2 regions of the Microbulbifer sp. genome follow, and region 2 is predicted to be linked to the other one. Evidence: riboswitches for the same ligand, from Rfam matches in the RefSeq annotation. Region 2 holds a riboswitch; the other holds the start of a gene.
The links. A riboswitch is a leader RNA that binds a small molecule or an ion and turns the genes downstream of it on or off. The one in region 2 is predicted to bind molybdenum cofactor.
Positions count from the first base shown of each region.

Region 1 (13,009 bases), on a different contig from region 2:
CTCCAGCTCGACATTGGATTCCCGACTCACATCAACGCGCAGCGCGGGGACAGGGTTTCCCTGCGCCGGCTGTGAACTGCAGGCGGTCAGCAACAGGGTGACGAGGGCGTACTTGGCATATGCGGAAACTTTCATCGACTTACCTCACCATGATCCGGTTGCTGCGCCAGATGGATTTGAGAACCCGCGCATCGGTATCCGACAGTGAGCCGCCTATGGCGCCGCGAGCAAAGGCCGTCGCCGGAATTTCCGGGCAGGAGCCGGTTTCAATATAGTGAATCGCGGCAGCTAGCCGGGCCTCGTTTTCATCTCCGAGCAGGTGGGTGAAATCGTCGCCCACCCTGCAGCCGGGAAGGTCCGCATCGGTCCCAGTGCTGCCGTCGGGGAAAAAGCCGTCGGTGTAGTCGCCATACCCCTTGGCATTCACTCCCTTGAACTGAATCGTGAAATAGGTAGTGCCGCAGTTGTCCAGGCCGTAAAAGCCGTAGGGTTTGCCACAGGTAGTGGCGCCCACCTGGACCACCTCGACGCCTACGCCGCGCAGGCTGTTCATGATCGACTCGCTCGCCGAGCAGGTGCCGCCACTGGTCAGCACAAACACCCGTGGCAGGTCCAGCGCAGGCAGCGGCAGGTCCGCCTGCAGGCTGCTGTTGTCGGAGGTAACGTTGTAGAAGGGGGCGGGCGTCAGCGGCCGGCCGGTAACCGGATCGGTTTCCGGATGCTTGTCGTTCCAGATTACCTGCTCGAACGGCTGTCCCTCCGTGGGCACATCTCCCGCGATCATGTAAGCCAGTTGGCTGGCAATATACAGGTAGCCGCCGCCGTTGTAGCGGATATCCAGCACCAACTCGTCGATCCCCTCACTCCTAAGCTCATTGACCGCCTCCACCAGCGCCGGCTCCGCCGTGGCGATATGGTCGTTAAACAGCATATAGCCGATGCGGCGCTCCATGGCTCCATCAATGACTTTGACATGCTGTACCGGTTCTGAAGTAACGGCGTCGGCGACCAGGGTGATCTCTACCGGGTCGGTCGCGCCCAGGGGCAGTAGTTCGAAAGTATGCCTTTCTCCCTTCTCCGACGGCCACATACCCGCATTCAAGGTGTCCACGTCATCCCCGTTGGCAAGCACAACACCATCAACGGACAAGACTTCCGCGCCGCGCGTCACAACAGCCGGCAGGCCGGAACCGTCCTCGGTTTCCGTGTAGGCCACCACCGCCCTACGATTCGGGGGATCTCGCTCAAGCAGCGCCCATTCCAACCCGTAGCCCACCGAAACGCCGGACTGGGACTGGGCGACCCAGTCCTCGGTCGGCTCCGTGAAGTGAAACCTATCTTTTTCCGCTCCGGTCGGTGTCAGGGCGAAGGTTTGCAGCTGTTTGAAGTAGTCGATGGAATCGTTGAAGTCCGCGGGATCCTTGTCTTCGATCTCGTCGTACCACAGGTAGAGATCGTTACTCATGGAGCGCAGCCAGTTGTTCTCGTCCAGGCGGGTACCCTGCACATCACTATAGGGAGCACCTGTCTCAGGGTTGGTACCGCTACGCGGATTCACGCACTGGCTTGCGAAAGTCGACGCTGGCAGGAAGACACCAGGTTCCCAGGTGCCGGAACCACTGCTGCTATTACTGCTGCTACTGAAGTTATTGCTATCACTGCTGCCACCACCGCCGCCACAGGCGGCGAGGACAAAAGCACTCAGGGCAAAGAAAGTCGATAGACTCAAGCGGCGGAAAAAAACGTCCATATCCAAGGTCCCTTGTTGTAATTTTTTGGAGACCTCGAAGATTACCAATCGCATTGCCGGCCACGATCAGCTCCGGCACATGCTGGAAGGTTATTCTTGTATTTTTCCCTGATAAACAGGTTGAAAGGCTCTCCGGCGAAACCGACCGCTCTGCAATACAGAGCGGCCAAGGCAGTGGAAGAGTAAAGGTAAACCCGGGTTACGCGCAACCCGGGTCAGATGGGGAGCGAGACACTCAACGGAAGATAGGCTGTTATAAACTGACGGTTGGAATTAACCTGTCAATTTCCCCAGCACCGCCTGCAAACTGTCCTTGGCATCGCCAAACAGCATCCGCGCGTTCTCCTTGTAGAAGAGCGGGTTGGCTACGCCGGCATAACCGGAGGCCATGGAGCGCTTGAGCACCACCACCTTGTCCGCTTTCCACACTTCCAGCACCGGCATACCGGCGATGGGGGAGCCGGGCTTTTCCACCGCGTCCGGGTTGACGGTGTCGTTGGCGCCGATCACCAGCACCAGGTCGGTATCGGGAAAATCGCCGTTGATCTCGTCCATTTCCAGCACTATGTCGTAGGGCACATTGGCCTCTGCGAGCAGCACGTTCATATGCCCGGGCAGGCGGCCGGCCACCGGGTGGATGCCGAAGCGCACCGTCTTGCCCGCTTTGCGCAACTTGTCGGTGATATCGCTCACCGCCTGCTGGGCGTGGGCCACGGCCATACCGAAGCCGGGGGTAATTACGATGCTGTCGGCCGCCTTCAGGTCGTCCGCCAGTTCGTCGATGGAGGTTTCGCGCACCTCGCCGTCGATATCTCCCTCCACTTCCGCGCTGCCGTCGGAGCCGAAGCCGCCGAGGATCACGCTGACAAAGGAGCGGTTCATACCGCGGCACATGATGTAGCTGAGGATGGCACCGGAGGAACCCACCAGCGCGCCCACCACGATCAGCAGGTCATTGCCCAGCATAAAGCCGGTGGCCGCGGCGGCCCAGCCGGAGTAGCTGTTGAGCATGGAGATCACCACCGGCATATCGGCACCGCCGATGGCGGCGATCAGGTGAATACCCAGCAACAGGGCGATGGCGGTCATGATCAGCAGGTTGATCACCGTGCCCGGGGAGAGGTCCGCCGGCACAAACAGCGCGCCCAGTACCACGGTCGCCACCAGCGCCAACAGGTTGAGCCAGTGCCGCGCGGGCAGGGTCAGCGGTCTGCTGGAAACCAGCCCCTGCAGTTTGCCGAAGGCCACCAGAGAACCGGTGAGGGTGATCGCACCGATAAATACCCCCAGGTAGATTTCGGTATTGTGCACAATATGTTCGGCACCGGTGAGCTGTACCCGGGGATCGAGAAAACCGCCCCAGCCGATCAGCACCGCCGCCAGGCCCACAAAGCTGTGCAGCAGTGCCACCATCTGCGGCATCTGCGTCATCGCCACCCGTCGCGCCAGCGACAGGCCGATCACCGCCCCCACCACCATCGCCAGCGCAACCATCCAGTAGGCGCCGGAAACGATAGCGGCAATAGTGGCGATAATCGCCACCGCCATACCCACCATGCCGTAGATATTGCCGCGGCGCGCGGTCTCGTGGCTGGACAATCCTCCGAGGCTCAAAATAAACATCACCGCGGAAAAAAGATAAGCCATGGAAATCATACCGTTCATTGTCTTTCTCCTTTTTCCTTAGCGACGAAACATTTTCAGCATGCGGTAGGTCACGAAGAAACCGCCGAAGATGTTGATGCTTGCCACCAGTACCGCGATGAATGCGAGCAGGGTCACCAGGCCTGAGCCAGTGCCCCCCACCTGCAACAGTGCGCCCACCACAATAATGCCGGAAATGGCGTTTGTGACACTCATCAGCGGCGTGTGCAGCGCGTGAGTTACATTCCAGATCACCTGCCAGCCCACGAACACCGCGAGAACGAATACGGTGAAATGGGATACGAACTCCGCCGGTGCCACCCGTCCGAGAGCCAGCAGCAGGCCGCCCGCCACCAGCCAGAAAACCAGCAACGACAGGGGCGATTTTTTCTTTTCAGGTTTTTTCTCCGCTTCCACCTGAGCCACCGGCTCTGTTTTTTTCTGCGGCGTCGCGGAAACCTTGGGCGGGGGCGGCGGCCAGGTAACCTCGCCCTCCTTCACCACAGTCGCACCGCGGATCACCTCGTCGTCGAAATCGATAGTGATCTCGCCATTTTTTTCCGGGGTGAGCTCGCTCAGCAGGTGAACCAGGTTGGTCGCATAGAGGCTGGAGGACTGGGTGGCCGCACGGCTGGGCAGGTTGGTGTAGCCGATAATGGTCACACCACTTTTTTCCACCTTTTCGCCGCTTACCGTGTAATCACAGTTGCCGCCGTTCTCCGCCGCCAGGTCCACGATCACCGAGCCCTCGGCCATGCTGTCGACCATGTCCGCCAGCCACAACTTGGGCGCGGGCTTGCCGGGAATCAGCGCGGTGGTAATAACGATGTCCACCTCTTTGGCCTGCTCGCGGAACAGGGCCATTTCCGCGGCGATAAATTCCTCGGACATTTCCTTGGCGTAGCCGCCGGTGCCGGAGCCCTCCTCCTCGATTTCAACAGTGAGGAATTCCGCTCCCATGGACTCTACCTGCTCGCGCACCTCGGCGCGGGTATCGAAAGCGCGCACTATGGCGCCCATGCTTTTGGCTGTGCCGATGGCGGAGAGCCCGGCCACGCCGGCGCCAATCACCAGCACCTTGGCCGGCGGCACCTTGCCCGCAGCGGTAATCTGCCCGGTAAAGAAGCGCCCGAAATTGTGCGCAGCTTCGATCACCGCGCGGTAACCGGCAATATTCGCCATGGAACTGAGGGCATCCATTTTCTGCGCGCGGGATATGCGCGGAACGGATTCCACAGCCAGTGCGTTGATATTTTTTTCAGCCAGTTTTTCCAGCAGTTCGGGACTTTGCGCCGGCTTGAGAAAGGCCACCAGGGTCGTCCCCGAGGGGATCAGTTCCAGCTCGCTGTCGGTGGGTGCCTGTACCTTGAGTACCAGGCCCGCCCCGTCCAGGCAGCTTTTAATATCGTCACGGATTTCCGCCCCGGCCTCACGGTAGGCCGCGTCGGTAAAGCTGGCCGGAGCACCGGCCCCCTTTTCCACCGCCACGGAAAAACCCAGGTTGCGCAGGCGCCCCACAGATTCCGGCGTGGCGGCCACTCTCGCTTCACCCGCCGCGGACTCTTTTGGTATCGCTATAATCACCGCAGTGCTCCCTCCAATAACTGTTATTTAGTTACAAATTAAACTATTCCCTGTTGTTACTACTTCAAAAATAATTGGTCAGACCAGATCGGCGAGAGTGTAAACGTCCTCGAAGAAGATGAAAAGCAAATTCATTAATAACAGGCAATTAGTAAGACTTATAACATGTAGTACAAGCTGTGGGATTTCGCATCGAGATCGGTGCTCAAAGAACAACCTGACTTCCTCTACAGCCCCTGCAAACTCCCCGCCTTGAACTGTGCAAAAAGTGATTGTCCAGGTTTCAACTGTAACCTTTCCAGGAATATTTGGAGATTTCCGTCCACAGTTTCCGATCATCATAGTCCAGGTACAGACGCACGCGGCCCTCGTCCAGGGGCGACTGTCTACCAGAGTCGCCGGCAGTCAGTTGAGCAGGCTGTTCGGGGAGGGCCGGCCGACGGAGAGTCTGATATCCGCTGCGGAAAGGGGGTTTGCGCTGCGGAGAGGCGCCGGTGGTTTTCCGCGACGGTCACCCTCCTTTCAGTCACCTGCCCGAAGCGCTCCGCAAGCAGTTGCAACTCGTCAATAACGGCCCAGTAATAACAGCAGAACGGAGAGCAGAAACAGGCAGCAAAAAATTCCGGGGAACAGGATTTTTTACCACTTTTCAAGCGCCTCCCGGTCACTCTCCCGCGCCTCCACCCAGCGTTCGCCGCCCGCACCTCTTTCTTTTTTCCAGAAAGGGGCGCGGCTCTTCAGCCAGTCCATGATAAAAGCACAGGCATCCAGTGCCGCCTGGCGGTGTTCCGCGCTGGCCCCCACAAAGACGATATCCTCACCCGGGTCCAAGGGGCCGATCCGGTGCACGATGCGCACCCGGCCGAGCTGCCAGCGCCGGCGCGCCTGTTCGGCAATATCCCCCAGCACCCGCTCGGTCATACCGGGATAGTGCTCCAGCTCCAGGCGGCTGACGCCGGTACCCAGGTTAAAATCGCGCACCGAACCCACAAACATCGTCGCGGCGCCGTCGCGGGTATTCCCCGCGCGCAACCGGGCATACTCCGCGCCCACATCGAAAGCCTCCAGCTGTACAGCCACCGAGACAGCCATTTTTCAACCCCCGGTGACTGGCGGAAAAAAGGCCACTTCGTCGCCGGCCGCCACCGGGCTGGCCGCCGTAGCGAGATGCTGGTTGAGCGCCATCTGCAGGCTGGCGTCCGCCAGCGCCCGCCGCCATGGATCGCCGCGCTCGCCCAGTTTCTCACGCAGATCCGCCAGGGTTTCGAGGCCCTCACTGTCCACCTCCAGCGCGGCGCAATCGAGCTTTTCCCGCAGCCCGGCGAAAAACAATACCCTGATCACCATTACTCCTCCTCCAGGTCCGGTGCCCGTCGCCAGTGACCCAGCTTGCCGCCGCTTTTTTCCAGCAGGCGGGTGGGACCGATCACCATGGCCGGGTCCACCGCCTTGCACATATCATAGATAGTCAACGCCGCCACCGAAGCCGCGGTCAGCGCTTCCATTTCCACCCCGGTGCGCCCGGCCAGGCGGCAGAAACTGAGAATTCTGACGCTGAGGGTCTCGCGCTCCAAAACAAAATCCAACTGCACCTTGGTGAGCGCCAGTGGATGGCAGAGGGGGATCAGGTCGGCAGTTTTTTTCGCCGCCTGGATGCCGGCTATACGCGCGGTGGCCAGCACGTCGCCCTTTTTATTCTGCCCCGCGAGCATTTGTTCAAAGGCATCCGCACTCATCTGCACGCAGGATTCGGCGCGTGCACTGCGCTCGGTCACCGACTTGTCGGTGACATCCACCATACTGGCCTCGCCGCGCCGGTTGAGGTGCGTCAAACTCATTACTGTGCCCTCCCCTTCAGGTGCGCAACGAAATTGCACGGGCGGTGCCGCGAATCCAACTGTTCGCGGAGGATGTTTTCCCAGGCGGTGCGGCAGGCGCCGGTGGAGCCGGGCATACAGCAGATCAGGGTGTTGTTGGCGATTCCCGCCAGGGCGCGGGATTGGATGGTGGAGGAGCCGATTTCCTCAAAGGAAATCGCGCGGAAGAGTTCGCCAAAGCCCTCCACCTGTTTGTCGAACAGCGGTGCCAGTGCCTCGGGAGTGGAATCGCGGCCGCTGAAGCCGGTACCGCCGGTGGTCAGGATTACCTGTACCTCTGGCTCGGCGATCCACTGGGAAACCCGGGCGCGCAGTTGGTAAATATCGTCGGGAACAATTTTCTTTTCCCACAGCTGGTGGCCGGCAGACCCGACAACTTCAGTCAGGTATTGGCCGGAGGTGTCCGTCTCTTCAGTGCGGGTATCGGATACCGTGAGTACGGCAATGGTTAGCGCTGTGCCTTTCTCTGTCTGCTGCATTGAAATTCTCTCAATTTTCAAAAATAACCGCTCCGTAGATTTCTGAAAACTCATCCGGGCGATTCAGGTTGATGTGCCAGTTTCCCGGCGGCATTTCCAGCTGCCGCCCTCCCAATTCCCTGATCAGCGCCTTTATCGAGGCATCGTTTCCCGGCGTTATGGCCCCCTGAAGGTAATCGCGGCTGGATTCATCCAGGCGCAGCCACAGCGGCAGATAACAGCGGCCAAAACAGAGTGCCCCCTCTCCGCTTCCAATCCCTTCGGCGCAAAGTTTTTCCAGCTGCTCCGCCCCCAGCAGCGGCATATCCACCGGAATCGCCAGCAGAGCATCGCAGGCTATTTGTTCCCGGCGGAGGTGTTCGGCCACCGAACGAAGGCCGCCCAAGGGTCCGCGGGCAACGGCGCTATCGGCAATGCCGCCGGGACGGTCTCCGCTGACCAGCGGTGGCAGGAACTCCACGTCTCCGGGAGCCCGCAGATTGCGCAGCAGCGATTGCGCCCGCTGCAACAGGGTCTGCCCGTCGGGCAATTGCAGCAGCGCCTTGTCGCGCCCCATCCGGCGCGACTGGCCGCCGGCCAGCACCACCGGGCAGACTTTCAATCCACTAGCCACCGAGCATCGCCAGGTTGCGCGTGGCTCCCACCCGCTCCTGCTGCAGATAGTGACTGGGTGCCTTTTGTGTCACCAGCGCACGAATTCTCTCCGCGAGCACCTCGGTGTCGCCGCGGCGGATCTCTTCGAGCAAGTCCATGCCCTGTTCCGCAAACAGGCACAGGTGCAGGCGGCCCTGGGCGGAAATCCGCAGGCGGTTGCAGCTGCTGCAGAAATCCTCGCTGTAGGGGGTAATCAGGCCGATGCGCCCGCGGTAGTCGGGGTGGCTGTATTCCCGCGCCGGGCCGGCGTCGCGCTCGCGGGGCAGCAGTTGCCAGCCGTCGCGCACCAGCTGTTGTTCGATGGTCTCGCCGCGCAGGTGATTGCTGGCAAAGAATTCCCGGTTGTCCCCGGTGCGCATCAGTTCGATAAAGCGGAGGGTGACCGGTGTGTCCCGGAGCCAGCACAGGAAGTCCCGCAGGCGCCGCCCCGCACCGTCGCTGAGCAGCACCGCGTTGACCTTGGTGGTCACGCCCAGTTCGAGGGCGCGGTCGATTCCTTCGAGCACCTTCGGGAGGCAGTCGTGGCCGGTAATCCGCGCGAATTCGTCCGGCTGCAGGCTATCGATGCTGATATTGAGCTGGTCCAGACCCGCCCGCCGCCAGCAATCGATCACCCTGGGCAGCTTGTAGCCATTGCTGGTCACCGCCACGCGGCGGATGCCGGGGGTGCCTTTGGCGGCGGCAATGATTTCCGGGAGGTCGGCGCGCAGGGAGGGCTCTCCGCCGGTCAGGCGCACTTTCTGCGTGCCCAGGCTGGCAAAGGCGCGGATCACCGTCGCCGCCTCGGCGACGGTGAGGTGAGGGCTGTCGTCCGCCGCGGTGTAGCCTTCCGGCAGGCAGTAGTTGCAGCGGAAGTTGCACACATCGGTCACGGACAGGCGCAGGTAATAGAACCTGCGTCCGAGGTTATCTTCTAGCATCAAACGCCTTTCCAAGTTCGGGAGGCCGACGGATTTCTCCGCCGACCCTGGTGAACCGGGCAGACCGGTTCACGGCCAACAAACCCTATTCGGAGAACTTAGGTTTGAGGGCTCGGTGTTTGTGAATATTTGTTTCTATCGGTTTGGATGTCCTGAGCTGGCAGCCTCCGGGAGAACGCTCAAGTTCGGTTTCAAGATCACACCAAAATGCACCGCAATCATCATGCCATCGACTGTCGCACCCTCACAAGGCCCAAAACAAGGCAGAGACATCAGGCTCGCACCAAAAACAGGCCACCATATCACCTCCTGCACCACGAGCGTGCAAAAACCTCAGACCCCGCTAAAGGTAACACAGCCACCACCGGCTGTTTACCAGGAAACTCCGTTTGGCACAGCTTTTGATTGCTTTTTCCCCGCGGCAGAGAATCCCGGCGCCACCGGGCTTTTTTGACTCCGAACTGCTGGCACTGGACCGCAACGACCGGTCACTGACAATAAGACACTGATAGCGATGAATAAATCTCTCGGCATAATGCTGGTCGACGACCACCCCGAGCGGGCGGAAATGGTCTGTGCCCAGTTGCGCTCGGCCGGCTATCGCCTGCTGGCCCAGCTCAACAGCGCCGAGGGCCTGCTCCTCCATGTGGAGAGGCATCGGCCGGATATCGTGCTGATCGATATCGAGTCCCCCGACCGCGACATCCTCGAAAGCCTGGCGATCATCAACCGCCAGAACCCCACCCCGGTAGCCATGTTCTCCCCCCGCGGCGGTGCGGGCTTTATCGCCCGTGCGGTGGAGGCCGGAGTGAGCGCCTATATGTCCGAGGGCATCAGCGCAGAGCGGGTGGCGCCGGCGATCGAGATCGCCATGGCCCAGTTCCGCAGCTACCAACAGCTGCGCCTGTCCCTGGAGCGCACCCGCCAGCAACTGGACGAACGCAAGGCCATCGAGCGGGCCAAGGGCCTGCTGATGGCCAAGAAGAACCTCAGCGAAGAGGCCGCGCACAAGACCCTGCGCAACCTGGCCATGAGCAGTAACGCCACCATGCGCGTGGTGGCGGAGCGAATCATTCAACATCTTCAGCCCGGAAATTGAGCCTTCACCCCCAAAAAATGAGCCCTCAGCCCAAAAAATGAGCCTTCAGCCCCAAAAATCGAGCCACCCATGCCTACTCCCCTGAGCCCCGAAAAGAATCACCTCAAGCTGCTCTACCTGCGCCTCACCGACAGCGCGCCGCTGATCGTCGCCCGGGAAATGGGCTTTTTCAGCCGCTTCGGGCTCAAAGTACAACTGCAACGGGAGACCTCCTGGGCCACCCTGCGCGACAAGCTGATCGGCGGCGCCGCCGACGCCGCCGCTATGCTCGCCCCCATGCCGCTGACCCTGGCACAGACCCTCCCCCAGTGCGGAGAACAACTGCTGAGCGGCCTGATCCTGAGCTGCAACGGCAACGCCATCACCCTGGCGGAGTCCCTCTATCGCGAGCTGCCACTGCCGTCGGGTGACTGCGATGGCGGGCAGGTCGGCCGGGCGCTGAAGGAATACCTGCGCGCGCGCCCAAGTGGCGAAGCACCGCTGCGCTTTGCCACCGTGTACCCTTTTTCCAGTCACGCACTGCAGCTGCGCCGCTGGCTGCGCACCGCGGAGATCGACCCGGATCGGGACCTGCAGTTGCTGGTGCTGCCGCCGGAACAGATGGTGGACAACCTGGAGCGGGGGGAAATCGACGGCTATTGCGTGGGTGAACCCTGGAACACCATGGCCGCGCGAAGGGGCATCGGCGTAATCGCCACCCCATGCAACACTCTGCTGCCCGCCATGCCGGAGAAGGTACTGGCGGTCACCGAAAGCTGGCACAGCGCCCACCCGGTTGCCCACATGGCCCTGCGCGCCGCACTGCTGCAGGCCTGCCGCTGGCTGGCCGAGCCCGCCCGGCGCCGGGACGCCACCGCGCTGCTGGCGCGGGAGGAATACCTTGGGCTGCCGGAAGAGTTGGTCGCTCCCTCACTGGCGGACCAGCTGTACCGCCGCAGCGATTCCGACGCCGCGGCCAATAGCGGCTGGCACCTGTTCGCCGATGGGGACTACGGCCGCCCCACAGAGGAAAAGGCAGCCCAGCTGCTGGAACTCTGCCGGGAATTCTCCCAGGTAAATCCGCAGGCCGCGGGGGCATTCCGCCCGGAGCTGTACCGGCAGACTGAGGAGTTCCTGCAGCGCCAAAAGTGATGGCACGTAATTTGAATACCAAACCCACATGACGATTTGCTTGTAGGGGCGAACCCTGTACTCGCCCCAATGGCAAAAAATCAATGAACGGACAACGAAGTCCACCGGCAGCGGCCCCAGGGCCGAACCCGTGGGCTTTTTTTATGCCCGCGGAAAAATCGAATAAAAGGAAACCACCATGTCCAGCGATACCCTGAACCTGTTTTCCTTCCGCGGGAAAACCAAAATCCTCCACCTCACGTGGGTGGCCTTCTTTATCTCATTCTTCGCCTGGTTCAGCCACGCGCCGCTGCTGATGGCCATTGCCGACAGCCTGTCGCTCACCCCGGACCAGGTGAAAACCCTGCTGATCCTCAATGTGGCGCTGACCATCCCGGCGCGCATCGTCATCGGCATGCTCACCGACAAATACGGCCCGCGCCTCACCTATTCGCTGCTGCTGGCGGTGGGCAGCGTGCCCTGTTTCATCTTCGCGCTGGCGGACAGCTTCGCGCAGGCCGCCGTGGGCCGCTTCCTGCTCGGCTTTATCGGCGCGGGCTTTGTGGTGGGTATCCGCATGGTGTCCGAGTGGTTCCCGGCGCGCCAGTTGGGCACCGCCGAGGGCATCTACGGCGGCTGGGGCAATTTCGGCTCCGCCGCCGCGGCCATGACCCTGCCCACCGTCGCGCTGATTTTCGGCGGCGACGACGGCTGGCGCTACGCCATCGGCCTCACCGGTGTGATCGCGCTGGTGTACAGCTTTATCTATTACGCCACGGTTACAGACACCCCCAAGGGCTCCACTTATTTCAAGCCGAAGAAAATCGGTGCCATGGAAGTGACCAGCACGGGGGATTTCGTACTGCTGCTGGTAATGAAACTGCCCATGTACGCGGCGCTGGCGCTGCTCACCTGGAAGCTCTCCTCGGGCGTCAACATGATCTCCAGCTTCTGGGCCACTGTGATTTACTGTGGCCTGGGACTTCTCTATCTGCTCGACGCCAGAAAGACCTGGAGCATCAACCGCGAGGTATTCACCAACCCGCCGGCACCCATCCACCGCTACAAATTCAAACAGGTGGCGGTGCTCAACCTGCTCTATTTCGCCACTTTTGGCTCCGAGCTGGCGGTGGTCTCCATGCTGCCCCTGTTCTTTTCCGAAACCTTCGAGCTGGACCCGGTTAAGGCCGGCCTGCTGGCCTCCGGTTACGCCTTCATGAACCTGGTGTCGCGCCCCGCCGGGGGGCTGTTCAGCGACCGCTATGGACGCAAGTCCACCCTGCTGATCCTGGTTGTCGGCCTGGCGCTGGGCTATTTCACTATGAGCCAGATCAATGCGCAGTGGCCCCTGTACCTGGCGGTATGCGCGGCGATGGCCTGCTCCTTCTTTGTGCAAGCGGGCGAAGGCGCGGTGTTTGCGGTGGTGCCGCTGATCAAGCGCCGCCTCACCGGCCAGATCGCCGGTATGACCGGCGCCTACGGCAATGTCGGTGCGGTTTTCTACCTCACCGTGCTGAGCCTGGTTTCCTACCAGGTCTTCTTCCTGGTGATCGCCGCCACCGCGGTACTGGGCTTCGCCGTCACCCTTCTGATGGAAGAACCCGAGGGGCACATGGCCGAAGTACTGCCGGACGGCAGCGTGTCGCTGATCGATGTCGCTTGATACCGAACACTCCCCTCTCCCGCTTGCGGGAGAGGGGCCGGGGGAGAGGGAAAAAGGGTCGCTGGAATTTTTCAGCGCCTCCCTCGCCGGCCGTCGCGAGAACAACGACGATGCCTGCGCGACCTGCGTGCCCGGCGGTGTCGAACTGCGCTACCGCGGCGCCCTGGCCGCGGTGGCCGACGGCGTCGCCTCTGCGGAAGCCGGTGGCGCGGCGGCGCGGGCGGCGGTC
Region 1 is NZ_JBOFOC010000088.1:322-13,330, forward strand. Features, by position in the region: gene ACRC0P_RS09520 (hypothetical protein) at 1-135, opposite strand, end outside; gene ACRC0P_RS09525 (S41 family peptidase) at 140-1,750, opposite strand; gene pntB (Re/Si-specific NAD(P)(+) transhydrogenase subunit beta) at 2,024-3,415, opposite strand; gene ACRC0P_RS09535 (Re/Si-specific NAD(P)(+) transhydrogenase subunit alpha) at 3,434-4,978, opposite strand; gene moaE (molybdopterin synthase catalytic subunit MoaE) at 5,618-6,070, opposite strand; gene moaD (molybdopterin converting factor subunit 1) at 6,074-6,325, opposite strand; gene moaC (cyclic pyranopterin monophosphate synthase MoaC) at 6,325-6,816, opposite strand; gene moaB (molybdenum cofactor biosynthesis protein B) at 6,816-7,334, opposite strand; gene mobA (molybdenum cofactor guanylyltransferase) at 7,345-7,947, opposite strand; gene moaA (GTP 3',8-cyclase MoaA) at 7,940-8,908, opposite strand; molybdenum cofactor riboswitch at 8,897-9,038, opposite strand; gene ACRC0P_RS09570 (ANTAR domain-containing response regulator) at 9,423-10,007, shown strand; gene ACRC0P_RS09575 (CmpA/NrtA family ABC transporter substrate-binding protein) at 10,077-11,138, shown strand; gene ACRC0P_RS09580 (NarK family nitrate/nitrite MFS transporter) at 11,317-12,780, shown strand; gene ACRC0P_RS09585 (protein kinase domain-containing protein) at 12,770-13,009, shown strand, end outside.
Region 1: linked by a shared signal. The riboswitch ahead of moaA (GTP 3',8-cyclase MoaA) and the one ahead of moaA (GTP 3',8-cyclase MoaA) in region 2 are both predicted to bind molybdenum cofactor.

Region 2 (18,430 bases):
CGCGTCGGGATTCGCCATCCAGCAGCCACCGCAGGTTGCTCGCCACCCGGTTGAGGCCGTGGGTGGTGAAGCCGAGCAGATCCGCCTGCAGGAAAACATCGGCCATCACCGAGGCCCGCTCCCCGGTAAGGCCAGCTCGCTTGAAGAGTTCGGTGGCAAACTGCTGCAGTTCACCGGCGTCGTAGCGCACAGACATAAAAGCTCCTATTCGATGTTTGTGTGAACCGCAGCCGTAGGGTGCGGCGTACGCACCGGGGAGTGCTGGAGTTCATGGTGCGCGCGGCGCACCCTACACTTACCACCAACCACCCTATTCACTGACCTTACCACGCCACACCTTCACCTGCCCCCGCCGCGTCTTGTTCTTCAACCGCCGCTCTTTCGCGGCCCTGCTGGGTTTGGTGGCGATGCGCTTCCTGGGTGTACCGGTCGCCTTTTCGATCAGGGCGCAGAGCCGTTCCAGCGCATCCGCACGGTTCTTTTCCTGGGTGCGGAAGCGCTGGGCCTTGATCACGGCCACACCGTCGGAAGAAATACGCCGGTCGCGCAGGGCCAGCAGGCGCTGCTTGACTTCCTCCGGCAGCGAGGAGGCACGGATATCGAAGCGCAGATGAATCGCGCTTGCCACCTTGTTGACATTCTGGCCGCCGGCGCCCTGGGCGCGCACCGCGCTCAGCTCCACTTCGGATTCGGCTATCCTCAGATTCCTGGAAATTTCAATCATGAAAAAGCATCTGGTTATTCGCGAAAATTTTAAGTATGGGGCTCAGCTACGTTAGAATAAGCGCCTTTAACCCGCCGCGCTCGCAAGCAGCACCGAGGAATAACAGCCATGAAGCCTCCCAAAAGCGACAAAAAAGCGCATTTCGACCCACCGGTATTCTACACGGCCACCGGGGCACTGCTGTTGCTGGTGGCCTACGCAGTGCTATTCGCCGACGACGCCACCGCGCGCTTCAAGGCGGTGCAGGCGGGTATCGTGGCCAATATGAGCTGGTACTACGTACTGGTAGTGGCGATCATCCTCATCAGTGTAGTGATGATCGGTGTATCCAGATTCGGCGAGATCAGGCTCGGGCCCGAACACTCGAAACCGGATTACGGTTATGGCTCCTGGCTCGCGATGCTGTTTTCCGCCGGTATGGGAATCGGCCTGCTGTTCTTCGGTGTCGCCGAGCCGGTGATGCACTACCTGTCGCCCCCGGTGGGTGAAACCGGCACCGTGGCTGCCGCGCGCGAAGCCATGGTACTCACCTTTTTCCACTGGGGGCTGCACGCCTGGGCCATCTACGCCATCGTCGCACTGATCCTGGCCTATTTCAGCTACCGCCACGATCTGCCGCTCACCCTGCGCTCGGCGCTCTACCCGTTGATCGGCGAGCGCATCCACGGCCCCATTGGCCACGCGGTGGATGTCTTCGCCATTGTCGGCACCGTGTGCGGCGTGGCCACTACTCTGGGCTATGGCGTGCTGCAGATCAACGCCGGACTCAATCACCTGTTCGATATTCCGGTGGGCACGGGGCCGCAGGTGGTACTGATCGTGATCACCACCATCCTGGCCACCATCTCCGTGGTGATGGGCCTGGACCTGGGCATCAAGCGGCTGTCGCAGCTGAATATGGGGCTGGCGATATTGCTGCTGATGATGGTACTTCTGCTCGGCAGCACCGTGTACCTGCTGCAGACTTTCGTGCAGAATTTCGGTAGTTACCTTTCGGTGCTGGTGAGCCGCACCTTCAATCTCTACGCCTACGCGCCCACCGACTGGCTGGGGGGCTGGACCATTCTGTACTGGGGCTGGTGGATGTCCTGGTCACCCTTTGTGGGGCTTTTTATCGCGCGGATCTCCCGCGGGCGCACCATTCGCGAATTTATCGTCGGCGCCATGCTGGTACCCGCCGGGATCACCCTGTTGTGGATGACGGTGTTCGGCAATTCCGCCATTCATATGATCCTGGACGAGGGGCTGACCTCGCTGGGCCGGATAGTGAGCGAGAACGAGTCGCTGGCGCTATTCCAGTTCCTGGAACAGTTCCCTATGTCGGGGTTCTTTTCCTTGCTCGCGGTGGTGATGGTGGTGGTCTTCTTTGTGACCTCGGCGGATTCCGGGGCCATGGTGGTAAACATGCTCGCCTCCCACGGGCGCGACGACACGCCGGTATGGCAGCGCATCTTCTGGTGCGGCCTGATCGGTGTTGTGGCCATTGCCCTGCTGCTGGCCGGCGGGCTAAAGTCACTGCAAACGGCGGTGATCGCCAGCGCGCTGCCCTTTTCCGTAATACTGCTGGTGGCCATGTACGGCCTGATCGCGGCCCTGCGCAGGGACACCGCCAAGCGGATTGCACAGAGCGCGCCGGTGGCCCCCGCCAGCCTGGGCAGCCCGGTCTCCTGGCGGCGGCGACTGAAAAACCTGGTGCGCCTGCCCTCGCTGGAGGAAGTTCGCGAGTATATTCGCGAAGTCGGGGAACCGACGCTGCGGGAATTTGCCCGCGAGATGGAGAAAAACGGCTTTTCCGCAACGGTCAGCCAGGTGAATCACTCCGTTTACCTGGAAGTGCTCCAGAGCGGGGAAATCGATTTCATCTACGGCATACATCCCAAGGCCCACCTGAAGCCCAGCGCCCCTAATCCGGACGCGGAACTGAATGACGAGGTGGACGACGGCTCCCCGGAAAAATATTTCCGTGCGGAAGTGCACCTGCAGGAAGGCGGCCAGGACTACGACGTCATGGGCTGGACCAGGGACCAGCTGCTCACCAATATCCTCGCCCAGTACGAGCGGCATTTGCAGTTTTTGCACACGGTTCGCTGAAAGACATCTGCGGTGTAGGAGCCCGCTTGGGCAAAAATTCGCGTATAGCGAGTACCACTCGCTGCGCATTTTTGCGACCGGCCATGATGGCCGGGCCGGCAATAGCTTCATGGACGGCAGCTTGAGTACTTGCCGACTCTGAGCCGAATGGCACTGACTTAAGCGTTGCAACCTCCGTAGGATGGGCACAAATCGGCGGGATTGCCGATTTGGACGCCGCAGGCGCCCGCGAAGCGGGCGAGCGCCATGGATGGTACGAGTCAACGGAGCTTAGCGACCTGCCCATCATCCGCGGCTTCGATGGGCACGCTGCGCTTTGCCCACCCTACAAAAACAGCGAATCCCGGTCTGCAAGCCGGCTCCTACAAAGAGATCTCAAGCCCGAAATGGCAAAAAAAGGCAAGACACTTCTGAGGGAACAAGTGTCTCGCCAAGGACCGTAAGGTGTTTTCAGTCAGGGATCAGTGCGCACTGGCCTCCCCCGACCCTTTCGGGAAGCGGATGCTCTCCACCATTTCCTGCACATGCGCCGGTGCTTCGCTGGTAACCCTGGCAACCGCAATCGCCACCGCAAAGTTGAGCACCATGCCCAGGGTGCCGATGCCCTCCGGGGAAATGCCGAACCACCAGTTTTCCGGGCTGTTGGCCGCCGGGTTGATAAACTTGAAGTAAATGATATAGGCCGCGGTAAAGAGAATGCCGGAGAGCATGCCCGCGATCGCCCCTTCCTTGTTCATGCGCTTATAGAAGATGCCCATGATAATCGCCGGGAAGAAGGACGACGCCGCGAGGCCAAAGGCGAAGGCGACCACCTGCGCCACAAAGCCCGGTGGATTGATTCCCAGGTATCCCGCTACACAGATGGCCACCGCCGCGGAGATGCGCGCGTAGCTCAGTTCCTGCTTGTCGGTAATATTCGGCATCAAATTCCGTTTCAACAGGTCGTGGGAAATCGACGTGGAGATTACCAATAGCAGGCCCGCCGAGGTGGACAGCGCCGCGGCAATACCACCGGCGGCCACCAGCGCGATCACCCAGGCCGGCAGGTCGGCGATTTCCGGGTTGGCCAGTACCATGATGTCGCGGTCGATGGTCATTTCGTTGCGCTCGTCACCGGCGTAGAACATGCGGCCGTCTTCGTTCTTGTCCTCCCAACTGATCAGGCCGGTGTTCTCCCAGTTGCCGATCCAGCCGGGTGCCTCGGCGTGGGGAGTGCCCTCGCCTTCCGGCCCGTTGATGGTGTCGATCATATTCACCCGCGCGAAGGTGGCGATGGCCGGCGCAGTGGTGTACAGCAGAGCGATAAACAGCAGCGCCCAGCCGGCGGATTTGCGCGCGTCGCGCACCTTGGGCACGGTAAAGAAGCGCACGATCACATGGGGCAGACCGGCGGTACCCACCATCAGCGCGGCAGTGATAAAGAAGACGTCGATGGTGCTCTTGGTGCCCGAGGTGTACTCGGTAAAACCCAGCTCCGTCGACAGGCCGTCGAGCTTATCCAGCAGGTAGGTGCCTGAGCCATCGGCCAGTTCAGAGCCGAAGCCGATCTGCGGAATCACGTGGCCGGTCATCATGATGGAGATGAAAATCGCCGGCACCAGGTAGGCGCAGATCAGCACGCAGTACTGGGCCACCTGAGTATAGGTAATGCCCTTCATGCCGCCGAGCACCGCGTAGAAGAATACCACCCCCATGCCGATAATCACCCCGGTGGTAATATCCACTTCCAGGAAGCGGGAGAAGACCACCCCCACGCCGCGCATCTGTCCGGCCACATAAGTGAAACACACAAATACCGCGCAGATTACCGCCACAGTACGCGCCGTATTCGAATAGTAGCGGTCGCCGATAAACGCGGGCACGGTGAACTTGCCGAATTTGCGCAGGTAGGGTGCCAGACACAGTGCCAATAGCACATAGCCGCCGGTCCAGCCCATCAGGTAGACGGCGCCGTCGTAGCCCATAAAGGAGATCAGTCCGGCCATGGAGATAAACGAGGCCGCGGACATCCAGTCGGCTGCGGTGGCCATGCCGTTGGCCACCGGGTGTACGCCGCCGCCGGCCACGTAGAAATCGTGGGTGGAGCCGGCGCGGGACCAGATGGCGATACCGATATAGATCGCAAAGGTGGCGCCGACAATCAAAAAGGTAAGGGTTTGAATATCCATGATGGGCTCCTATTGACCGAACTCTTCTTCGAGTGCTTCCTCGAATTCGTCTTCGTCTTCGTGGTCTTCGTGCACGTTGTACTTGCGATCCAGTTTATTCATCTTGGCCACGTAGACGGCGATCAATACCAGAAACACATAAATGGAACCCTGCTGGGCGAACCAGAAGCCCAGCTTGAACCCTCCCAGCTTGATGGCATTAAGCACATCCACCAGCAATATTCCGAAGCCGAAGGACACCGCAAACCAGATGCACAACAGGGTGAGCATCAGGCGCAGATTCTCCCTCCAGTAGTCTTTGGCGTGTTGTTCGCTTTCGAAACTCATCTTTTTATCTCCGCTGTTGTTATCAAGTTATCGGATATCGATTTATCGGAATCTTCTCAGGTCGTGACCCCGGCGAAGGCCGGGGTCAAGCTCTCCGGAGCATGGATTCCGGCATACGCCGGAATGGCGAATGTCAGAAAACATACTTGACAGAAAACTGCAGGCGCCTCAGCTCGCCTTTGTCGTCCGCCAGTATACCACTCGCATTCTCCACCTCCTTGCTCGCCAGGATATATTCGCCTCCCAGGGTGATTTTGGGAACCGGTGAATAGAGCAGATTCAGGTGCATGCTCCGGTAGTCGGAAGCGGTGACGTCGGACACGGTATCCGGATTGTCCGCGGTGGAGGCCGAAAGCACCAGGTTGCTGCGCCACTGCTCGCTCCAGAAATGGCGCAGTGCCACAAAGCCACCGGCCTGGTCGATCAGTTCGATATCGCCATCCGCTTCAATAATGCCGGCCCGAAAACCGTTCAGGCCCATATAGCGCCCCAGGGCATTGCCGGAGCTGAGCATAAAACGGATATCGTCGCGCCCGAACTGGTATTTTCCGGATACGCTGACCGCATAACCGCGCACCGACTCATCGGTGGCGCCATCCTCGTAGGCCAGCTCCCGGCTCATGGAGGCCACCGAATAGCTGAAATCGCCGATGCTGTTGTTGTAGCGCAGGACGATGTCCGGCACGCTGTTGTCGTCGTAGGGGTTTTCCGTGCCGTTGTACAGGGTGGAGGCCGGATTCTCCGCGGAGATCTGAAAACTGCCGCCGCCGACTTTATGGGTGTAGCGCAGCTGTGGCTGGCGTTCAAAAATGGTGCCCACCGGGCCGACAAAATCCATGCCCTCCGGCAGCGCGCCCACATTGAAAAAGGTGGACCAGGTCTGACCGGCCAGCAGGCTGCGGTTCTCATCGATATGCCAGTCCACATAGGCGTGGCGCAGTCGCTGGGAATAGGAGTTGCTGATGCGCTCGTCGCCCTGGCCGCTGGCCATGGCGTCGATCTCCAGGTGGGTGTTCACGTGGCCGCCGGCCAGGGCCGTATGACTCTTGATAAACAGCCGCGAGGACTTGGCGTGGGAGTGGTACTTGGTATCCCCGTCCTCGCCGCCCACCGGAATGGTGGAGGGCACCAGGAAATCCTCGCCGATACCGGCGGTGGCGGAGCTGCCATCGGAGTAGTCGCTGAACTGGCTATCGAGTTTCATAAAACCGCCGATCTCGATCTGCGTGCCCTCCTGCGGCTGCTCCGGCTCCGGGTTTGCCACCACCTCCCGGCGCTTTGCCTCTTCGGCCAGTTGTGAAACCTGCGCCTGCAGCTCCTCGACGCGCAGTTGCAGTTCCTCGTTGGTAGCCTGCGCCCCCGCCGCCAGCGGGATCATCGCCGATAACGCCAGGGCGCCCGTGGACAGGCGGACAGTATTGTTCTCTTTGTTCTCTCTACTGGACATTCCCTCATCCTCCCAAGATTTTTTTATCTCGGGTACAGATGTAATCTCTTATTCGCGGGCGCGGCTATTAACCATTGGTCTAAATCGGGGGTGCTTTCGACTAATGTCTAATAGCGGGAGCGGAGCCTGATTCGACTTATGTCTAATACGCACTACGGATGCGGAAATGCAGAATGCCGGTAAGTTATAAGACCGAAGAGGCCCCGCCGTGTCCCGAGAAACCGTCCACCCAGTCCCCACGGCCTACGCCGAACAATCACTGCTGAACGAAGCCGACTATTTCGAGATGTATAGTCGCTCCATCGACGACAGCGAGGGATTCTGGCGCGAACAGGGTCGGCGGCTGGACTGGATCAGACCCTACACCCAGGTGAAGGACACGTCCTTCGCCAAGGACGATCTGCATATCCGCTGGTACGCCGACGGCACCCTGAACGTATCCGCCAACTGCCTGGACCGCCATCTGGACGAGCACGGCGACAATACCGCCATTTTATGGGTCGGCGACGAGCCCGGGATCTTCCGCGAGATCAGCTACCGGCAGCTGCACGCGGACGTGTGCCGTTTCGCCAACGGCCTCAAATCCCTGGGCGTGCGCAAGGGCGATGTGGTGACCATCTATATGCCGATGATTCCCGAGGCGGCGGTGGCCATGCTCGCCTGTGCCCGTATCGGCGCCGTGCATTCCGTGGTCTTCGCAGGCTTTTCCCCGGAGGCGCTGGCCGGACGCATGGACGACGGCAAATCGCGCATCGCAATCACCGCCAACGCCGGAAAGCGCGGCGGCAGATCGGTGGTGCTGAAGGAAAATGTGGACAGGGCCGTGGCCCTGTGCCGGGAGACCTCTGTGGACAAGGTGGTGGTGGTCAATTACACCGACGACCAAGTCCCCTGGGATTCCGCCCGCGACTGCGACTACGGCGAACTGGTGGCACAGCAGAGCGACGACTGCGCAGCGGAGGAAATGAACGCGGAGGACCCGCTGTTTATCCTCTACACCTCCGGCTCCACCGGCAAACCCAAGGGCGTGCTGCACACCAGCGGCGGCTACCTCACCTACACCTCCCTGACCCACGAATACGTCTTCGACTACCGCCGTGGCGAGCGCTACTGGTGCGCCGCGGACATCGGCTGGGTCACCGGCCACTCCTACATCATCTACGGACCGCTGGCCAACGGCGCCACCACGGTGATGTACGAGGGTGTGCCCAACTACCCGGACGTGACCCGGGTGGCGCAGATTATCGACGAGCACAAAATCCAGACCCTGTATATCGCCCCTACCGCCATCCGCGCGCTGATGGCCGAGGGCGACAAGCCCACCGCCGGCGCCAGCCTGGAGAGTTTGCGCCTGCTGGGCACCGTGGGCGAGCCCATCAACCCCGAGGCCTGGAACTGGTACCACCGCAACTTCGGCCGCGGCCGCTGCCCGATCGTGGACACCTGGTGGCAGACGGAGACCGGCGGCGCCATGCTCACCCCCCTACCCGGCGCCACCGCGCTCAAACCCGGCTCCGCCACCCGCCCCTTTTTCGGCGTGCGGCCGGCGCTGGTGGACAACGAGGGCAAACTCCTGGAGGGCGCCGCCGAGGGCAATTTGGTGCTGCTGGACAGCTGGCCCGGCCAGATGCGCACCGTGTTCGGCGACCACCAGCGCTTTATCGACACCTATTTCAGCACCTTCGAGGGCATGTACTTCACTGGCGACGGCGCCCGCCGCGACGCCGATGGCTACTACTGGATCACCGGGCGCGTGGACGACGTGCTCAACGTGTCCGGCCACCGCATGGGCACCGCGGAACTGGAGAGCGCGCTGGTGGCCCACGAGGCCGTGGCCGAAGCCGCGGTGGTGGGCTTCCCCCACGAGATCAAGGGCCAGGGTATTTACATCTACGTGACCCTGAACAGCGACCGGGAACCCAGCGAGGAAATGTGCCGGGCCCTGCGCGACTGGCTGCGCAGCGAAATAGGTCCCATCGCCACCCCGGATGTGATCCAGTGGGCCCCGGGCCTGCCCAAGACCCGCTCCGGCAAGATCATGCGGCGCATCCTGCGCAAGATCGCCGCGGACGAGTGCGACCAGTTGGGGGATATCTCCACCCTGGCGGACCCCTCGGTGGTGCAGCAACTGATCGACGGCCGCGTCGCGCTGGCGCAGACGGCCTAGCCGGGAGCGCCGAGCCCCAGCTCGGGACTCGGGACTCGGGACTCGGGACTCGGGACTCGGGGTCGGGAAATACTACCCCCTGCAGGAGCGGCGGGGCGGCCATCCGCCATGCCCGCGATCGATCTCACTTCGTAGCTAAGGTCGATCGCGGCCATGGGCCGCTCCTACAGGGAGAATAGAGAACGTACCGGCAGGGAAAAGCCGCTCAGCCGTATTCCAATAGCAATAAACAATAACAAAGTCTCAAGACACCCGCGTACACTGCAAAAAGTATAAAATTCGTGCGCGCCGCCCCTGCCAAGGGGCTATTGATAATGAGGGAGCGATGGCCATGCACTTGAATGCCGAGGATGCGGTACCTAAGTTCATTGTCGCCGACGATCACCCGCTGTTCCGCAGCGCCCTGCGCCAGTCCATCACCCAGACTTTCCCCGGTGCCGAACTGTACGAGGCGGAGGATATGCAGAGCCTGCAGCACTGCGTGGCCGGGCACGGCGACGCCGATCTGTTGTTGCTGGACCTGCATATGCCGGGTGCGCGGGGCTTTAGCGGGCTGATTTTTCTCAGCGGCCAGTGTCCGGAACTGCCGGTGATGGTGGTGTCCGCCAACGAGAAGCCGGAAGTGATGTGTCGAGCGATCGATTACGGCGCCTGTGGTTTCCTGCCCAAGTCAGCGCCAGTGGAGACCATCGCCCGGGCGCTGCGGCAGGTTCTGGCGGGGGATATCTGGCTGCCGGAGGCGGTGGCCGGTCACCGCGGGGAGGGTTCCCCGGAGCTGGCGGTGGCGGACGTGGTGGCCTCGCTGACCCCGCAGCAGTTCCGCGTGGCCAACATGCTCGCGGAAGGGCTGCTCAACAAGCAGATCGCCTACGAGATGAACGTCACCGAGGCCACGGTGAAAGCGCACCTCACCGCGCTGTTCCGCAAACTGAACGTCAGCTCGCGCACCCAGGCGGTACTGGCCCTGGGCAGCCTGGACGTGGAGCCGCCGGGGCAGTTCACCCCGCCGCCACCGAAGCCCTCGCCGGCCCTGGTCTAACAGTTGGGAACTCGCAATGCCGCTCCTACAGGGGCTCGCTCGATACCACCTGCCGCCTCGCCAGCCGCCGCACCAGGTTGCGCAGCGCCGCCGGTTTCACCGGCTTGGACAGGTAGTAGCAACCCCGCTCCACCGCTGCCTCGCGCACCTGTTCGGAGATGTCCGCGCTGATCAGTATGCCCGGCAGCGGCTGTCGCCAGTGCCGGCTCAATCCCTCCAGGGCACCGATGCCGGTCTCCCCCCGATCCAGGTGGTAATCCACGATCACCAGCTGCGGCGGCTCGCCGCCGGGCCAGACCGCCAGGGCCTCTCTCAGGGATCGGGCCGCCACCACCCGGCAGCCCCAGCCCGCCAGCAAACTCTGCATCCCCCGCAGGATCGATTCCTCGTTGTCGATGCACAGCACGCCGATTCCCGACAGGTCACCGCCCGCCGCCAGCGGCTGCGGCCGCGGCCGCGGCGCCGCCTCGGCCCGGCCCAGGGGCACGCGGATACCAAACAGGGAACCGCGGCCCGGCGCGGACTGCACGCCGATGGGATGCTGCAGCAGGTCGGCGCTGCGTTTGGCGATCGCCAGGCCCAGGCCCAGCCCCTTGTCGGCCGGCCTGCCGGCGGAGGAAGAGCCCTCAGCGGCAGGAGAAGAGCCCTCAGCGGCAGGAGAAGAGCCCTCAGCGGCAGGAGAAGAGCCCTCAGCGACAGGGGAATAGCCCTCAGCGGCGGAGGAATAGCCCTCGGCGGCAGGGGAATAGCCCTCGGCGAAATAGCCCCTGGCGGGAGATAGCCGCACAAATTCCTCGAAGATCTGCGTCTGGGCTTCCGGCGCTATGCCCGGACCGGTATCCCACACCTGGATTTCCAGTGCCTCCCCGCGCCGCCGCACCCCCAGCAGCACCCGACCGCGAGTGGTGTAGTGCAGCGCGTTGCTGAGGAAATTCTGCAGGATGCGGCGCAACAGGTGGCGATCGGTGTACACCCAGGCAGCGGTGGGCACGTAGCGCAACTGCAGGCCGCGGCTGGCGGCGATGGCCCGGAACTCCAGGGTGAGGGCATCGAGCAGCTCCCCCAGCGGAAAGTGTTCGCGCCTCGGGGTGAGGTTGCCGGCGTCCAGGCGGCTGATCTCCCGCAGCGCGCTGATCAGCTGCTCCGCCGAGTTGAGCGCGCTGTCCACATGGGCCATATCCTCCAGGGTCTTCGCCCAGGCATAGCTCTCCGCCTTCTGCTGGGCGGAGGCGATAAACAGGCGCGCGGCGTTGATCGGCTGCAGCAGGTCGTGGCTGGTGTGGGCGAGGAAGCGGGTCTTGGCCGCGTGCAGCTCGCGCATCTTCGCCTCCACTTCGGCGCGACGGCGGTTCTCCGCCTGCAGCGCCTCGTTGCTGCGCAGCAGCTCCGCGGTGCGCTGCTGCACCCGCTCTTCGAGAGTGCGCTTGTTTTCCTCCAGGGCGTCCACCGCAGCGCGGTAGTCGCTGATATCGGTAAAAGTGGTCACGAAGCCGCCGCCGGGCATGGGCGTGCCGCGCACCTCCACGATGGTGCCGTTGAGCAGGCGGCGCTCGAAGCGATGGGCACTGCCGTGGCGCAGCAGCTCCAGGCGACGCTCGATCTCCGCCTCGACGTCCACACCCGCGCCGTAGAGGCCGCGCTCGGCGTTGTAGCGGTACAGATTGGCCACCGGGCAGCCGATGTACAGCAGCCGCTCCGGGTAGTCGAACAGCTCCACATAGTGCCGGTTCCAGGCCACCAGGCACAGATCCGCATCCACCACGCTGATCCCCTGGCCGACGGTCTCCACCGTGGTCTGCAGCAGTTCCTGGCTAAAACGCAGCTTCTGTGAGGTACCGTCCACCAGCCGCGCGATATCCTCCAGCCCGAAGGGCCGGTTGCTGCGCAGCAGGTCCATCACCTGGTGCGCGGTGGCGGAGCCGACGATACCCGCCAGAATGCCCTCCGACTCCTGTACCACAAAGCGCGGCGCCGCATCGTCCGCCAACAGACGCTGCTGACTGCGCCGCTCGAAGCCGCCCCAGATCTCCTCCAGGCGCTCCGGCCCCACGAAGGGCTGCATCAGGCTGCGCAGCTGGCCCACCTGGATGGCCGTCAACTCCAGGTCGGCGCTGCGGTCCTGTTCGGTCAGTTCCACGAAAGCGTCCGCCTGGCGGCGGTCGCGTGCCTGCGGGCGGCGCACCAGAGATACCGCGGCGAACAACAGCAGGTTGACCAGCAGGCTCCAGAAGACGCCGTGGCTCAGCGGGTCCAACCCCGAGAGGCCGAACAGCTGCTCCGGCCTCAGCCACTGGAATCCGAACAGGCCCTGGGAGAGCAGCAGGTGCTGCGGATACACCGCCGGCAGCACCAGGCAGTAGAACCAGAGCCCGTAGCCGGCCACCAGTCCGGCCAGTACCCCCAGGCGGTGGGCGCGGCGCCAGTAGAGGGCGCCGATCAGCGCCGGCGCCAGTTGCGCGGCGGCGGCGAAGGACAGCAGGCCGATGGACGCCAGCGGCGCCACTCCGGTGATCGCCTTGTGCATGCCCCAGCTCATCAGCAGCAGCAACAGGATGCTGGCCCGGCGGATCAGGCGCAGGTGGTTGCCCAGGGATGCGGCGGACAGGGGAGTGTAGCGACTCAGGAACAGCCACAGGGGCGCCACCAGTTCGTTGGAGATCATCACCGCCAGGGTCACCGCGGCCACGATCACCATGCCGGTGGCGGCGGAGAAACCGCCGATGTAAGCGAGCAGGGTCAGCGCGCTGTTGCCCCCGACCATGGGCAGGGTCAGCACCAGGCTGTCCGGTTCCGGCAACCCGAGGGCCAGCAGCGGCTCCCCCACCAGGGCGATGGGCAGGATCAGCAGGGAGAAGAGCCCCAGGTACAGGGGCAGCAGCCAGCGCGCGGTGCGCAGGTCGCGCTGGTCCTGGAACTCCACCACCGCCATATGGAACTGCCGCGGCAGGCAGATGATCGCCACCGTGGCCAGCAGGGTCTGGGTGAGGAAATTGGCGTCCGGCACCAGGGGATCCAGTTGCCCGGCGGAAATCACATCGCCGCCGTCGAGCAACAGCCCGGTGGCCAGCACGGCCACCGCGCCAAAGGCGAACAGCTTGACCACCGACTCCAGGGCAATGGCCGCCACCACCCCGCGGTTGCGCTCGCGCCCCTCCATGTGACGGGTGCCGAACAGAATGGCGAAGAGTCCCATCAGCAGTGCGGTGGCCAGGGCGGTGTCGAGATCGATAAAACTGCCGGAGGCCGGCCCATCGCCGACCGTGTCCCAGGCCATGGTCACAGCGCGCAGCTGCAGGGCGATATAGGGCAGGCTGCCGACGATCGCCAGCAGGGTCACCAGCGCGGACAGTCCCTGGCTCTTGCCGTAGCGGGAGCCGATAAAGTCGGCAACGGAAGTGACCTTCTGCCGCTCGCTCACCAGCATCAGCTTGCGCAGGAAGCCGCCGCCGAACAGGAACAGCAGCATGGGGCCGAGGTAGATGGGCAGGTAGCTCCAGGTGCTGTTGACCGCCTGGCCCACGGCGCCAAAGAAGGTCCAGGAACTGCAGTAGACCGCCAGGGTCAGGGCATAGACCAAGGGGCGGTAGCGCAGCAGCCAGCCCTTGCGCCGCTCGGCGCGCCAGGCCACCCAGAACAGCACCGCCACATACAGCAGGGCAAAAACCAACAGGAAGGGCTTGCTGATCATTCGCTCACTCCACGCGATCTTTTTTGTCTATTTGTCGCGTCAGAGCACTTTATAACCGATGGGGAGTGGGAGAGGCTATTGGCGATTGGTCGATGCGTGGGCTAGGCTCCAACGTAAGTCCCCAGCAGCCCGGAGAGGCCGTCATGATCATTGCAACCGATATGCCGGAAGTGACCCAGTGCGCCGTGACCCAGTGCGCCTACAACGCCGGCGCAGCCTGCCACGCCAGGGCGATCACCGTCGGGGAGGGCGACGAGCCCGACTGCGACACCTTTTTCGGCAACTCCCACCATACCAAGAGTGCCCGTACCGCCGGTGTGGGCGCCTGCAAGATGACCGACTGCGTGCACAACGACGACCTGGAGTGCTCCGCGGATGGCATCAAGGTGGGTCCATCGATCAACTGCCTGACCTATACCCACTGAGCGATGGGACTGCATATGTGGGAGCCCGCTTGCAGGCGACCAAATCGCCTGGAGCGATTTGGCGCAGCGAAGCTGCCCACAGGACCGAGCACAGGGATGTGCTCGGCGAAAAGGCGGTACCACACGGCAACACCATTATTCGCCTGCAGGCAGGCTCCCACAGCAGGGGCTCTGCAACGCCGGGTAGCAAGACGCTTCACCTGAACTCCGAAGCTCTCTACAAATCCGCCTCCGGGTCCTCCCGCTTTGCGGCTTTGTTGCCCTCGTCGGGCTCGCCCATTTTCCAGTAGCTGCTCGCGTAGACATCCCCGCGGCCGACATCGCGCTCCTTTTTGAAATAGGCGCGCAGGTTGCGCATGGTGTCGAACTCACAGGCGGCCCATACATTGACCCGGCCCGGCTGCCACGGCAGCGCCCTTACCGCATCCGCCAGCACGGTGTTGGGCCTGTCCGGGTGCGGGTTGATCACCCAGTGAAACTCCACTCCCGGCGGCGCGTCTATCTCCTGCCGGTCCCCCTCCTCCAGGATCTCCATCACCGCATACCCCCGGGCGTCCCGCGGCATCCGTTCCAGGTTGACACTGAGCGCCGGCAGCGCGGTCATATCGGCGGCGAGGAAAAACCATTCGGCTTCCATATCCACCAGCTTCTTCGGGCCCGGGCCGAGCACGGTGATCCGATCGCCCTCCGCACAGTCCATCGCCCAGGCGGAGGCGGGGCCGTTGTCACCGTGGGCGACGAAATCCAGGTCCAGTTGCAGGGCTTGCGGGTCGAAAGCGCGGATGGTGTAGGAGCGCAGCCGGTTTCTCTTGCCCTTTCGGTCCACCGCTTTCACCCCCATCGGCGCCAGCTCGCTCTCCCCTTGCGGCGGGAACACCAGCTTCACATAGCCGCTCTCCTGGTCTTCGGGAAAGCCCCGCAGGTCCTCCCCGCCCAGGGTTATGCGAATCATATTGGGAGTCAGTTGGCGCTTGCGGACAACCGTCAGAAGGCGCGGTTGCGGAGTGGTCATAAACAGCTCCTGTACAGCTCGATTTCGCGCCAGTGTACCGACAAACTTGCTCCGCAACTAATCCAGTTTGCCCGAGTCGGACTCAATCTCTTCACAATATCCCCTCAACACCGCAAAGGCCTTTTTCTTGATGCCTTTATCATCGATCAGGCCCGCGCCGCGGGAATTGAGGTGAGTCGATTTTACCCATCGGCTTACCCCCTGGTGGCGCACACCGGCTGCGCGGGGCAAATGTGGGGTATGAAATTGCAGGGCCGGTGGCGCGCGTCCAGCTGCTCCAGCAGTATCTTTTCCCAGGCGGTGCGGCAGGCACCGGTGGAGCCCGGCATACAGCAGATCAGGGTGCGATTCGCCAGCCCCGCCAGGGCGCGGGACTGCACCGTGGCACTGCCGATATCGGCAAAAGAGATTTTCCGGAACAACTCGCCGAAGCCGTCCACGGTCTTGTCGAACAGCGGCTGCAACGCCTCTGGTGTCGAGTCCCGCGCGGTAAAGCCGGTGCCACCGGTTACCAGCACTGCGTGAATATCTTCCTGTGCTATCCACCGGGAAACCTCGGCGCGCATCAGGTAGATATCGTCCGGCACTATCTTCCTGTCCGCCAGTTTGTGTCCCGTCGCCTGCAGAGCCTCCGCCAGGTACTGGCCGGAGGTGTCGGTCTCTTCGTTGCGGGTGTCGGATACCGTCAATACCGCGATATTGAGCGGAATAAATTCCTCGGAAACGTGTGCCATAAGTGTTTCGCCTGAATCAAAAAACTGAATGTGTGAGCGCCGGTGTATCGATATTGCCAAAGCTGCGCGCCGCCTCCGGCGGCTGGAGCGGCCGCCGGCCAGCACTACGCCGCAGCTTGGCGCCGGGCCTTCGTCCAGGGTTCAGCCTCCCAGCATCGCCAGGTTGCGGGTCGCCCCGGTCCGGCCGCCCGCCAATTGATGGCCGGCGGTCTTGTCGCTCACCGCCGCCCGGATCATTTCCGCCAGGGCCCGGTGGTCGCCGCCGGCGATGGCGTCGCGCAGGTCGATGCCCTGCTCCGCAAACAGGCACAGGTGCAGCGCGCCCTGTGCGGACATGCGCAGGCGGTTGCAGTCCGCACAAAAATCTTTGCTGTAGGGGGTGATCAGTCCGATGCGGCCGGCGTAGTCCGGGTGCCGGTATTCCCGCGCCGGGCCGGCACTGCGGTGGCGGGTCAGCCGTTCCCAGCCGTCCCGCAGCAACAGTGTTTCGATATCGCCGCCGGAGACGTGATTGCTGGCAAAAAAACTGCGGTTATCGCCGGTGCGCATCAATTCGATAAAGCGCAGGGTCACCGGCGTTGCCCGGACCCACTGGAGAAATTCGTGATATTCGCCCAGGTTGTGTTCCCGCAGCAGCACCGTGTTGACCTTGGTCTCGACGCCCAGCTCCAGGGCCCGCTCGATTCCGCGCAGCGCTTTTTCCAGCTTGTGGTGTCCGGTGATGCGCTCGAACTGGTGCGGGTCCAGGCTGTCGACACTGACGTTGAGCTGGTCCAAACCCGCGTCGCGCCAGCGGTCGATTTCGTTGGCAAGCCTGTAGCCATTGGAGGTGATGGCCACCCGGCGAATACCGGCGGCGCCGCTGGTTGCGGCAATAAGATCCGGCAGATCCCTGCGCAGGGAGGGTTCACCGCCGGTGATACGGACTTTTTCCGAACCCAGGGAGGCGAAGGCGCGCACCACTGTGCGGACTTCGGCAACACTCAGGGGTTTTTCCCGCCCTTGCGCTCCCGTGCACTGATAGCCATCCGGCAGGCAGTAATTGCAGCGGAAATTACAAACATCGGTCACGGACAGACGCAGGTAAAAAAACCTGCGCCCAAATTCATCGGTTAACATAAACGCCTTTATTAAACGCCTTTCCAGTTGCGGGAGGCCGGCCGGTTTCCCGGGCGGCCCTGGTGGCTGCAATATCAGCCACGGCCCCCGCGCCATACGCTGGGCGCTTAGGCATTGGGGGCTCGGTGTTTAAACTCTTTGCAGTGTATCAGCGGGCGATTGTGTTGCGCGGGGGCAAAGGTGGTACTCCCTTTGTCTGTCAGAAGGATGCCGTGAGCATTAGCCACAGCTTATCGGTATCGACACTGTAAGCATCGGCTCTGTAGCTGGCGTACTTGACCGTCGCCGATAACTGTTCGGTCAACTTGCGGCTGTAGCCGAGGTCCCACTCGCTGCCCCAGTCGGCGGAGGTCTCCACTGCGGAAAACCGGTGATAGGTGGCACTCAGGGTTCCGCCGGCCAGCCCGCCGGCGGCGCTCAGGTACAGGTCCTCGATGCCGTCCGCGGGAGTGGACAGGAACTGGTCGGCAAAGCCCTGGAATTTGTGCAGGGTGGCCAGCGGCGTGGAGAAACCCACTCCGTTGTCCGCTCCCAGTTCTTCATAGCCGAGGCGAACATTGACCGGTCCGAAATCCGTATCCAGTTCAGCGAGGTAATAGGGTGCGCTGTAGTCGAGGCCGCTGTCCCCGGCCTCCGTCTGACGGGCGTAGCCCAGCTGCGCGTTGACCGGCCCGAAGGCACCGCTATAACGCAGCGCGAGGGTACGGCTGGAGGCATCGACGGCGTGCTCCAGCTGGAGATCCACGGCCAGGAAGACCAGTTTGTGATTTTCCGTCAGGGGATAACCGGTGCGGAAAATCTGTATATCCCCCTCCAGGTTTCCCTGTTCGCTATCCTCGCCGAAAATCCGGTTGACGTTGTAGATATAGCTGTAGTCCAGCCGCAGCGCGCCGTCGCGCCCGTAGCGAAACCGGTAGCCGTCGAAGGTCTGCTCGTTCTGACGCCAGGCGACACCGCCGACGAAACGCTGGTCGTCCAGCACTATACGCTGCCGCCCCGCCGTAGCCTTGAAAGTCCCGTTGCCGTACTGCAGATAGGCCTGGTTCACCTCTGTCCCCAGCGGATCGGCGACTACGGGATAATCGGTCTGTCCGTTGGTGGTTGAGTTGTAATTGTCCTGCCCTATTGCGGTTACATCGTCCATTTCGATCATTGCGCTGAATCCGCGGTAATTTCCGCTCTGCCAACTCAGGCGCGTTCTCAGGGTGGATGCGGTGGCGTCGTTGGACAGCTTGTCCCGATCGACGTTTTCCGCGCGATAGCGCAGATTGATCGCCAGATCGCCGTTTTGCACGGCACTGGAAAACGTCTGCGCGGTGTCTTCGGCGCTGGCGTGCGAAGAGGCCACACCGCTCGCGCACAGCAATGCGCTACAAACAAGGCTGGGGAATTTCTGCGTAATCATTTTCTGGTCCTCTGCAACTGTTTGGAAATTCTGCACGACAAGTTACAGCGTCAGGTAAAACAGTGAAAACCTGCCCCATCCTTC
Region 2 is NZ_JBOFOC010000037.1:39,135-57,564, forward strand. Features, by position in the region: gene ACRC0P_RS04080 (Ldh family oxidoreductase) at 1-196, opposite strand, end outside; gene arfB (alternative ribosome rescue aminoacyl-tRNA hydrolase ArfB) at 311-724, opposite strand; gene ACRC0P_RS04090 (BCCT family transporter) at 833-2,815, shown strand; gene ACRC0P_RS04095 (sodium:solute symporter family protein) at 3,277-4,983, opposite strand; gene ACRC0P_RS04100 (DUF4212 domain-containing protein) at 4,993-5,310, opposite strand; gene ACRC0P_RS04105 (DcaP family trimeric outer membrane transporter) at 5,444-6,757, opposite strand; gene acs (acetate--CoA ligase) at 6,966-8,924, shown strand; gene ACRC0P_RS04115 (LuxR C-terminal-related transcriptional regulator) at 9,256-9,963, shown strand; gene ACRC0P_RS04120 (PAS-domain containing protein) at 9,989-13,651, opposite strand; gene ACRC0P_RS04125 (DUF1540 domain-containing protein) at 13,795-14,076, shown strand; gene ACRC0P_RS04130 (siderophore-interacting protein) at 14,294-15,088, opposite strand; gene moaB (molybdenum cofactor biosynthesis protein B) at 15,283-15,822, opposite strand; gene moaA (GTP 3',8-cyclase MoaA) at 15,964-16,941, opposite strand; molybdenum cofactor riboswitch at 16,942-17,081, opposite strand; gene ACRC0P_RS04145 (alginate export family protein) at 17,141-18,346, opposite strand.